One region of the Streptomyces sp. NPDC031111 genome, then DNA from elsewhere that is predicted to be linked to it. Evidence: riboswitches for the same ligand, from Rfam matches in the RefSeq annotation. Region 1 holds a riboswitch; each other region holds the start of a gene.
What was found. A riboswitch is a leader RNA that binds a small molecule or an ion and turns the genes downstream of it on or off. The one in region 1 is predicted to bind cobalamin.
Positions count from the first base shown of each region.

Region 2: linked by a shared signal. The riboswitch ahead of ACZ470_RS32575 (cobalamin biosynthesis protein) and the one ahead of ACZ470_RS36385 (energy-coupling factor ABC transporter permease) in region 1 are both predicted to bind cobalamin.
Region 3: linked by a shared signal. The riboswitch ahead of ACZ470_RS17495 (ribonucleoside-diphosphate reductase subunit alpha) and the one ahead of ACZ470_RS36385 (energy-coupling factor ABC transporter permease) in region 1 are both predicted to bind cobalamin.

Region 1 is NZ_JBVIGS010000027.1:79,657-82,917, reverse strand. Features, by position in the region: gene ACZ470_RS36400 (energy-coupling factor ABC transporter ATP-binding protein) at 1-70, opposite strand, end outside; gene cbiQ (cobalt ECF transporter T component CbiQ) at 67-816, opposite strand; gene ACZ470_RS36390 (energy-coupling factor ABC transporter substrate-binding protein) at 823-1,197, opposite strand; gene ACZ470_RS36385 (energy-coupling factor ABC transporter permease) at 1,194-1,904, opposite strand; cobalamin riboswitch at 1,935-2,117, opposite strand; gene ACZ470_RS36380 (ABC transporter substrate-binding protein) at 2,320-3,261, shown strand, end outside.
Region 2 is NZ_JBVIGS010000020.1:57,756-61,016, forward strand. Features, by position in the region: gene ACZ470_RS32565 (inorganic phosphate transporter) at 1-1,082, shown strand, start outside; gene ACZ470_RS32570 (hypothetical protein) at 1,124-1,345, shown strand; cobalamin riboswitch at 1,527-1,664, shown strand; gene ACZ470_RS32575 (cobalamin biosynthesis protein) at 1,787-2,728, shown strand; gene ACZ470_RS32580 (cobyric acid synthase) at 2,725-3,261, shown strand, end outside.
Region 3 is NZ_JBVIGS010000007.1:334,570-337,830, forward strand. Features, by position in the region: gene mctP (monocarboxylate uptake permease MctP) at 1-529, shown strand, start outside; gene ACZ470_RS17490 (GNAT family N-acetyltransferase) at 609-1,115, shown strand; cobalamin riboswitch at 1,131-1,292, shown strand; gene ACZ470_RS17495 (ribonucleoside-diphosphate reductase subunit alpha) at 1,417-3,261, shown strand, end outside.

The sequences.
Region 1 (3,261 bases):
TGAGCACGGGCGGGCCGTCCTCGTACGCGAAGGACGCGCCCCGCAGGGCGACCAGCACGGACTCGCTCACGACAGTGGCCTTTCCAGTACGAGGGTGAGGGCGGCCAGCGCCGCCAGGAGCGCCACGCTCGCGACCGTGAACCGGACGGAGACGCGGGCCTCGGGGACCAGGACGCGCAGGGTGCCGTCGTAGCCCCGCCCGGCCAGCCCGGTCTGGAGCCGCGCCGCCCGGTCGAAGGAGCGGACGAACGCGGTCGCGCCGAGCCCGCCGAGGGAGCGCCAGGCCGCCGCGCGGGTGGTGTGCCCGAGCCGGGCCGCCTGCGCCTCGCGGATCCGGCGCACCGAGTCCAGCAGCAGGAAGCTCATCCGGTACGTCACCAGCGCCACGTCCACCAGCGGCGCCGGCACCCCGGCGCGCACCAGGCGCGGCAGCAGATCGGACATCGGGGTGGTGAACGCGAACAGCAGCACCCCGAGGGAGGCCGCCGACGTGCGCAGCAGCAACTCCCCGGCGCGCAGCGGCCCGTCCTCGGCCGGGGACACGAACCCGTCCGGGCCGCCGACCTGCACCAGCAGCGTCAGCGCCCCGGTGACGCAGAAGCCCAGCGGCACCCGGTAGGCGCGCCACAGCCGCCGCCCCGGCACGCCCGCCGGGCCGAGCAGCACCACGAGGGCGGTCAGCAGCACCAGGGCCGCGCCCGGCCACGGGGGCAGCGAGACGGCGAGCACGGTGAGGCCCAGCCCCAGTACGGCCTTGTCCACGGGATGACGGCGGCGCCAGCGGCTGCTGTGCGCCGCCGCGTCGATCGGCAGCACGGGCCGTCAGACCCGTCGTCGTTCGGGAGCGGCTTCGTCACCGGCGCCGGCCTCGTCACCGGCCTCCGCCGCCGCGAGTGCCCGCGCCTCGCCCTGCCGCCGCCCGCGCCGCAGCCCGAAGTAGTACGCGAGGACGCCCGCGCCGAGCGCCGCCTGAAGGGCGAACAGCGCCGACTCGATCTCCCCGGACGGCGGTTCGTACAGCGGCGCGAACCACGGCTCGTAGTCCGGGTCGATCTCGGCGATCGCCGTCTCCGCCTCGGCGTCGGAGCCCGTGAACGGCTCCTCCTTGTGGTCGCCGAGCCCGAGCACCAGGGGGATCACCGCGAGCGCGGCCACGAGCACCAGCAGCAGCGTGTTGATCTTCGCGTTACGGCTCATCGGGCCACCGCCCCGGCCGAGTCCGCCGTCTTCCGCCCGGCCGCCGAGGCCACCAGCACCCCGAGCCGGGTCAGCTCACCCCTGCTCGACTGCACCAGCATGCGCATCACCAGCACGGTCAGCAGCCCCTCGCTCACCGCGAGCGGGATCTGCGTCACGGCGAAGATGGAGCCGAACTTCCCCAGCGCGCCCAGGAATCCACTGCCCGGATCGGGGAAGGCGAGCGCCAGCTGCACGCTCGTCACGCAGTACGTCGACAGGTCGGCGACGAACGCGCCGGAGAACACCGCGACCATCAGCGGCACGTCGTACCGGCGCAGCAGCCGGTAGACGCCGTACCCGGCCCACGGGCCGACGACCGCCATCGAGAAGACGTTGGCGCCCAGGGTGGTCAGCCCGCCGTGGGCGAGCAGCAGCGCCTGGAACAGCAGGGTGATGGTGCCCAGTACGGCCATCGCCGGCGGGCGGAACAGGATCGCGCCCAGCCCCGTACCGGTCGGGTGGGAGCAACTCCCCGTCACCGACGGCAGCTTGAGCGCGGACAGTACGAACGTGAACGCTCCCGAAGCGCCGAGCAGCAGCGTGCTCTCGGGATGTTCCCTGACCTCACGGATGAGCGACCGGGCTCCGTGGACGACGAACGGCGCCGACGCGACGCCCCAGGCGACCGCGTGCGCCGGTGGCAGAAAACCCTCGGCTATGTGCATGGCTCAGCAGACCCTCTCCAGCACCTCGTGGATGGTTGACGCGCCTTGGCCGGTCTCCTGGCTGACGGGTACCACCGCCCGTGCTCCGCCTTCCCGGGTCCCGAAGAACCCAGTGGCTGCCCGCGAGGGCCGGAGCCGGACTTCCCGATCACAGTGGCGAGGGCCGCACCGGTATCGCACCGATTTCCCGTCACCAAGGCGTGGTGACAGTAGTGCCCGTTCCGGTCCGGTGACAAGCGGCCACAGGGGGCGCTCGGACGGCGCCCGGCAGCTCCCACCCCGGCGCACACCTGAGCACTTGACACGGGCGGCGCCGCCCCTCGGAACGGGGGAGTGAGGGGCCGGCGTCATGGGTAGAGCCTTGCTGCAATTAATATGCAACAACGACTTTCAGGCAACAGGGGTGTGAGGTTCCATGACGACCCGACGAATACGGGCCGCCGCCGCGGTCGCGATGGCCGGCGCGGTCGCCGCCTGCTCGGCGCCGGGCGGGGGCGGCGCGGACGGCGGAGCGTCCGCCGAATCCGTCGTGATCGGTGTCCCGTCCGAACCGGACACCCTCAGTCCGCTGCTGGGTTACGGCAAGGACGGCAACTCCAAGATCTTCGACGGCCTCCTCGCCCACGACGCCGACATGAAACTGAAGCCGGCCCTGGCGAAGGCGCTCCCCGAGGTCACCGACGGCGGCCGCACCTACACGTACACCCTGCGCGACGGCGTGACGTTCAGCGACGGCGAGCCGCTCACCGCCGACGACGTGGTCTTCACCTACCGCACCGTGCTGGACGAGAGGACCAACAACACCGCCAAGAGCGAACTCGACGCCATCAAGGAGGTCAGGGCGGAGGGCGACGACAAGGTCGTCTTCACCCTCGACCACCCCTACGCGGCCTTCGCCTCCCGCACGGTGCTGCCCGTCGTCCCCGAGCACATCGCGGGCGAACAGGACCCCAACACCGGCTCCTTCAACACCAAGCCGGTCGGCACCGGACCGTACGTCCTCACCGGCTGGAGCAAGGGCGAGAAGCTCACCTTCAAGGCCAATCCGGACTACTGGGGCGGCGCCCCGAAGGTGAAAAAGCTCACCATGGCGATCATCGCCGACGACGACGTCCGCGCCACCCGGCTGCGCTCCGGCGACCTCGACGGCGCGACCCTCCCGCCCAACCTCGCGGCCACCTTCAAGGACGACGACGGGAAGAGGACGTACCGGGCGACGTCGTACGACTTCCGCGCCGTGACCCTCCCCACCGGCAACCCGGTCGCCGGCGACACCGCGATCCGCCGCGCCCTCGACCTCGCCGTGGACCGCGAGGCCATGGTCGACAAGATCCTCGACGGCGCCGGCCGCCCCGCC
Region 2 (3,261 bases), on a different contig from region 1:
TCCTCTCCGTGGAGGTCGCCAACACGATCTCCAAGGGCCTCGTCGACGAGGCCGGCATCCGTCCCGAGGTCATCTTCGCCGCGTTGGTCGGCGCGATCCTCTGGAACCTCCTGACCTGGCTGGTCGGTCTCCCGTCCAGCTCGTCGCACGCCCTCATGGGCGGTCTGATCGGCGCCACCGTCGCCTCCGCCGGCTTCGGCGCGGTGCACGGCGACGTCCTCGTCACCAAGGTCCTGATCCCCGCGATCGCCGCCCCGCTGGTGGCCGGCCTCGCCGCGATGTTCGCGACCCGGCTGACCTACCGCCTGGGCCGCAAGGCCGACGGCAAGGCCTCCGAGAAGGGCTACCGCGCCGGGCAGATCGCCTCCGCCGGCCTGGTCTCCCTGGCCCACGGCACCAACGACGCCCAGAAGACGATGGGCATCATCACCCTGGCCCTGGTCGCCGGCGGCACCCTCGCCCCCGACTCCGACCCGCCCATGTGGGTCATCCTCTCCGCGGGCATCGCCATCGCGCTCGGCACCTACCTCGGCGGCTGGCGCATCATCCGCACCATGGGCAAGGGTCTGACCGACCTCCAGCCGCAGCAGGGCTTCGCCGCCCAGACCAGTGCCGCGACGGTCATCCTGGCCTCGTCGCACCTCGGCTTCTCCCTCTCCACCACGCATTCCGTTTCCGGTTCCGTGATGGGCGCGGGCCTGGGCCGCAAGGGCGGTGTCGTCCGCTGGTCGACGGCCACCCGGATGTTCGTCGCCTGGGGTCTGACGCTGCCGGCGGCGGCCCTCGTCGCGGCGCTCGCCGAGTGGGTCTGCGACTTCGGCGACTGGGGCACCGCCCTCGTGGCCGTCTTCCTGGTCGCCTCCAGCGCCGCGATCTGGAAGATCTCCCGGCGTGAGGTCATCGACCACACCAACGTCAACGACCACCAGGTCCCGGGCGAGGAGCCGTCCGGCGTGGTGACGCAGGCCATGGCCGCCGTGACCCCGCCCCCGGCGGGCACCGTGACCGAGGAGCTCGCGGCCACCATCGCCGCTCCCGCCGCCACCGACCCGGCGGCCCCCTCGGCCAAGACCACCGTCTGACCGCGACGCGGTAACCCCGGTACGAAGGAAGAAGAAGCACCATGAAGATCGACTGGGCGGCCCTCGGTTCCGTCTTCGGCGTCAGCCTCGTGGTCACCGTGGCCCTGGTGGCCCTGTTCACCCTCGGCATCAACGGCCTGTCCCGCCGTGAGCGGGCCGCCGCCCAGGGCCAGTCCGCGGCCCTGGCGGTCACCGGCGCCTACGCCTGCTTCGCGGCGTGCGCGGCGGCGGTGGCATACGGCATCTACCTGATCATGGCCTGATCGGCCCGGTCACACATCGCACTCGTCCGGCGGGCGGTGCGGGAGCCTCGGCGCCCGCACCGCCCGCCGACGTGTGCGGACCTCCACGGCCTCCGCGGACCTCCGATCGCGGTTCACCCACCGGAGCCCCTCTGTGGGCCTCAGCACACTTCAGCCTCGCAGGTCAACGGCAAGTTGACGGCCCTTCCGGGGCCGTGGTGGACTGCCTGAGCCAATACGGCGGCAGGAGAGGAAGCCGGTGCGATTCCGGCGCGGTCCCGCCACTGTCACCGGGGTGAACACCCCGGGAGCCAGGAACTCTCACCGCCGGTCTCGTCGAACCAGGGCGTGGACACCCTGAGTGAGGACATATCGCCATGCGCGGCTGCCTGTTGAGGTCGACCAGCGAGACCCCGCCCCACCTCGGGGCCGCTCCCTCCGGATCCGTCACCGGCTGAACCCATGGGTGCCGATCGCGTGTTCGCGTACGGCGCCGCCGCCGGCCTCCTCGGCGACCTGTTGCTCGGCGATCCCCGCCGGGGCCATCCGGTCGCCGCTTTCGGGCGGGCCGCGGCTGCCGTGGAACGAGTGCTGTGGCGGGACGACCGGGGCCGGGGCGCGGTGCACGCCGCCGTGTGCGTCGGCGGGACCGTGGCGCTGGGCGCCCTCGCCGCCCGCTGCGTACGCTCCTCCCCCGCCGCCTCCGTCGCCCTGACCGGCGTGGCCACCTGGGCCGTCGTCGGCGGGACCTCGCTGGCCCGGGAGGCCCGCGCCATCGAGCGGGCGCTGGAGGCCGGGGACGTCGAGGCGGCCCGGGCGCGGCTGCCGCACCTGTGCGGCCGGGACCCGCAGGCCCTGGACGCCGACGGCATCGCCCGCGCGGTGGTGGAGTCCGTCGCCGAGAACACCTCCGACGCCGTGGTGGGCGCGCTGGTGTGGGGTGCCGTCGCCGGGGTGCCGGGACTGCTCGGCTTCCGGGCCGTCAACACGCTGGACGCGATGGTCGGCCACAAGTCCCCCCGCCACCGCCGCTACGGCTGGGCCTCCGCCCGCCTCGACGACGTCGCCGGATGGCCGGGGGCGCGGCTGACCGCCGTACTCGCCGCGCTCGCGGGATCCGACCCGCGCGGGGCTGTGCGGGCGTGGCGCGCCGATGCCGCGAAGCATCCGAGCCCCAACGCCGGACCCGTGGAGGCGTCCTTCGCGGGCGCGCTCGGGGTGCGGCTCGGCGGAACCCTCTCCTACGGCGGGCGGGTCGAGCACCGGCCCGTCCTCAACGGCGGCGGGCGTGCCGTGGCCGTCGCCGACATCGACCGGGCGGTACGGCTCTCGCGGCGGGTCGGCTGGCTCGCGCTCGGGGTCGCTGCCGCCGCACGGAGCGTCGTGAAGGGACGTACGTCATGAGCGGTGGGGGTCTGCTGGTCGCCGGGACCACCTCGGACGCCGGCAAGAGCGTGGTGACCGCCGGGATCTGCCGGTGGCTGGCGCGGCAGGGCGTCAAGGTGGCCCCGTTCAAGGCGCAGAACATGTCGTTGAACTCGTTCGTGACCCGGGAGGGCGCCGAGATCGGGCGGGCGCAGGCCATGCAGGCCCAGGCCTGCCGGGTGGAGCCGACCGCGCTGATGAACCCGGTGCTGCTCAAGCCGGGCGGCGAGCAGTCCAGCCAGGTGGTGCTGCTGGGCAAGCCGGTCGGCGAGTTGAGCGCGCGCGGCTACCACGGCGGGCGCCAACAACGGTTGCTGGGCACGGTGCTGGACTGTCTGGAGCAGTTGCGGGGCACGTATGACGCGGTGATCTGTGAAGGTGCCGGAAGCCCGGCCGAGATCAATCTGCGGCGCACCGACATCGTGAACATGGGGATCGCCCGGGGCGCCGGGCTGCCGGTTCTCGTGGTGGGCGACATCGACCGTGGTGGCGTCTTCGCGTCGTTCTTCGGC
Region 3 (3,261 bases), on a different contig from region 1:
CAACATCTACAAGGACTTCATCAAGCCGGACGCGACGCCGAAGCAGGAGACCCAGGTCTCCAAGGTCGTGTCCCTGCTGGTGAAGGTGGGCGCGCTGGTCTTCGTCCTGACCATGGACAAGACGGTCGCGATCAACTTCCAGCTGCTGGGCGGCATCTGGATCCTTCAGACCTTCCCGGCACTGGTGGGCGGTCTGTTCACCCGCTGGTTCCACCGCTGGGCGCTGATCGGCGGCTGGGCGGTCGGCATGATCTACGGCACGGTCGCCGCGTACGGGGTGGCCTCGCCGACGCAGAAGCACTTCGGCGGGTCGTCCGAGGAGATCCCGGGCATCGGCGAGATCGGTTACATCGGTCTCACCGCCTTCGTGATCAACGTCCTGGTCACGGTGGTGCTGACCTTCGTCATGAGGGCCGTCAAGGCGCCCGAGGGCGTCGACGAGACCAAGCCGCAGGACTACACGGCGGACGCGGGCGACCCCGGTGTCCAGGTGGAGCTCCCGCCGGCCACGGCGGGCAGCTCGCACTGACGCGGTACACGCCTGAGGCGACGGGCCGCCGGAGAAAATCCGGCGGCCCGTTGTCGTACCCGTCCGGCACACTCCCCTCATGGACATCGTCATCCGGCCGGTGGAGCCCGGCGAGCACACGGAACTCGGTGAGATCACCGCGCGGGCCTATCTGCTGGACGGGCTGCTCGACTTCGGGGAGAGCGACGCGTACCTCGACGAGCTCAGGGACGTGGCGAAGCGGGCGGCCGCCGCGGAGGTGCTGGTCGCCGTGGAGAACGGGTCGGTGCTGGGCGGGGTGACGTTCGTGCCGGGCCGCGGCCCGATGGCCGACATAGCGGGGCCGGGCGAGGCGGAGATCCGGATGCTCGCGGTCGCCCGCGAGGGCCGGGGCCGGGGTGCCGGGGAGGCGCTGGTGCGCGCCTGCGTCGACCGGGCGCGGGCCGTCGAGGGCTGTGTTCGGATCGTGCTGTCGACCCAGCGCACCATGCGCTCGGCCCACCGCGTCTACGAGCGGCTGGGTTTCACCCGCACCCCGGAGCGCGACTGGAACCCTCTGCCGGAGCTGGACGACATCACTCTTCTCACCTATGAGTTGACGCTCTGACACCTCCGCGACACAACATATGGGCCTGCTGGCGGCACCCGGCACAAGATGTATGCTCATGCTCGCTGTCGCCGCAGGGGAATCCGGTGTGAATCCGGAACTGTCCCGCAACGGTGTACCCATGCCCGCGTGCGCATGGGCGTCAGTCCGAGGACCTGCCGACAGTGCGCCCGGCCGTCCGGTCCGGGTGCCCTGACGTCCGGGCCTCGCGGAATGGGCCGGTGGACGCGACGCCCCGTGCGCTCGTGTGCTGCCCCCTGCCCTCTTCGAGGCCCCCGTGCCGAGCGAGGGAGAGCCCCACGTGACCATCGCGCCAGCCGATCCGGCTTCAGCGATCGACGTGACCGCGGAGAGCGACGGACCCGGTGCCGCGTTGCTGCGGACCCTGACCGAGCTGACCGCCGACCTGCCCGACGCCGACCCCGGCCGGGTCGCCGCCGCCGCGCTGCGCGGCCGGTCCGCCCGTGCCGACGAGGCCGAGCTGCGGGAGCTGGCCACCGAGGCGGCGGCCGGTCTCATCTCCGAGGACCCGGCCTACTCCCGGCTCGCCGCCCGGCTGCTGACCATCGGCATCCGCGCCGAGGCCGCCTCGCAGGGGGTCACGTCCTTCACCGAGTCCGTCGCGACCGGGCACCGCGAGGGCCTGATCGCCGACCGGACCGCCGACTTCGTCCGGCTGCACGCCGCCCGCCTCGACGCGCTGATCGATGTCCGGGCCGACGACCGCTTCGGCTACTTCGGCCTGCGCACCCTGCACAGCCGTTATCTGCTGCGGCACCCGGTCACCCGCAAGGTGGTCGAGACGCCCCAGCACTTCCTGCTGCGGGTCGCCGCCGGTCTCGCCGAGGACGACACCGTCCGCGCCCTGGACGAGGTCGCCCGGCTGTACGGGCTGATGAGCCGCCTGGACTATCTGCCCTCCTCGCCCACCCTGTTCAACTCCGGTACACGGCACCCGCAGATGTCGTCCTGCTATCTGCTGGACTCCCCCAAGGACGAGCTGGACTCGATCTACGACCGCTACCACCAGGTCGCGCGCCTCTCGAAGCACGCCGGCGGCATCGGCCTGTCCTACTCCCGCATCCGCGCCCGGGGTTCGCTGATCCGCGGCACCAACGGGCACTCCAACGGCATCGTGCCGTTCCTGAAGACACTCGACGCCTCGGTCGCCGCCGTGAACCAGGGCGGTCGGCGCAAGGGCGCGGCGGCCGTCTACCTGGAGACCTGGCACTCCGACATCGAGGAGTTCCTGGAGCTGCGGGACAACACCGGCGAGGACGCCCGCCGTACGCACAACCTGAACCTCGCGCACTGGGTGCCGGACGAGTTCATGCGCCGGGTGAACGCCGACGCGTCCTGGTCGCTGTTCTCCGCGGCGGACGTGCCCGAACTGGTCGACCTGTGGGGCGAGGAGTTCGACGCGGCGTACCGGGCCGCCGAGGCGAAGGGCCTGGCGCGGAAGACGCTCCCGGCCCGCGAGCTGTACGGGCGCATGATGCGCACGCTCGCGCAGACCGGCAACGGCTGGATGACCTTCAAGGACGCCGCCAACCGGACCGCGAACCAGACGGCGACCCCGGGGCACGTCGTTCACTCGTCGAACCTGTGCACGGAGATCCTGGAGGTCACCGACGACGGGGAGACGGCGGTCTGCAACCTGGGGTCGGTCAATCTGGGCGCGTTCGTCGACCAGGCGGCCGGTGACATCGACTGGCAGCGTCTCGACGAGACCGTCCGCACGGCCGTCACCTTCCTCGACCGGGTCGTGGACATCAACTACTACCCGACCGAGCAGGCGGGCCGCTCCAACGCCCGCTGGCGCCCGGTGGGCCTGGGCGCGATGGGTCTCCAGGACGTCTTCTTCCGGCTCCGCCTGCCCTTCGACTCGGCCGAGGCGAAGGCGCTGTCCACGCGGATCGCCGAGCGGATCATGCTCGCCGCGTACGAGACCTCCGCCGACCTCGCCGAGCGCAACGGCCCGCTCCCGGCCTGGGAGAAGACGCGTACGGCCCGGGGCGTGCTGCACCCCGACCACTACGACACGGACCTCACCTGGCCGGAGCGCTGGGCGGCGCTGCGCGAGCGGATCGCCTCCACGGGGATGCGCAACTCGCTGCTCCTGGCGATCGCGCCCACCGCCACCATC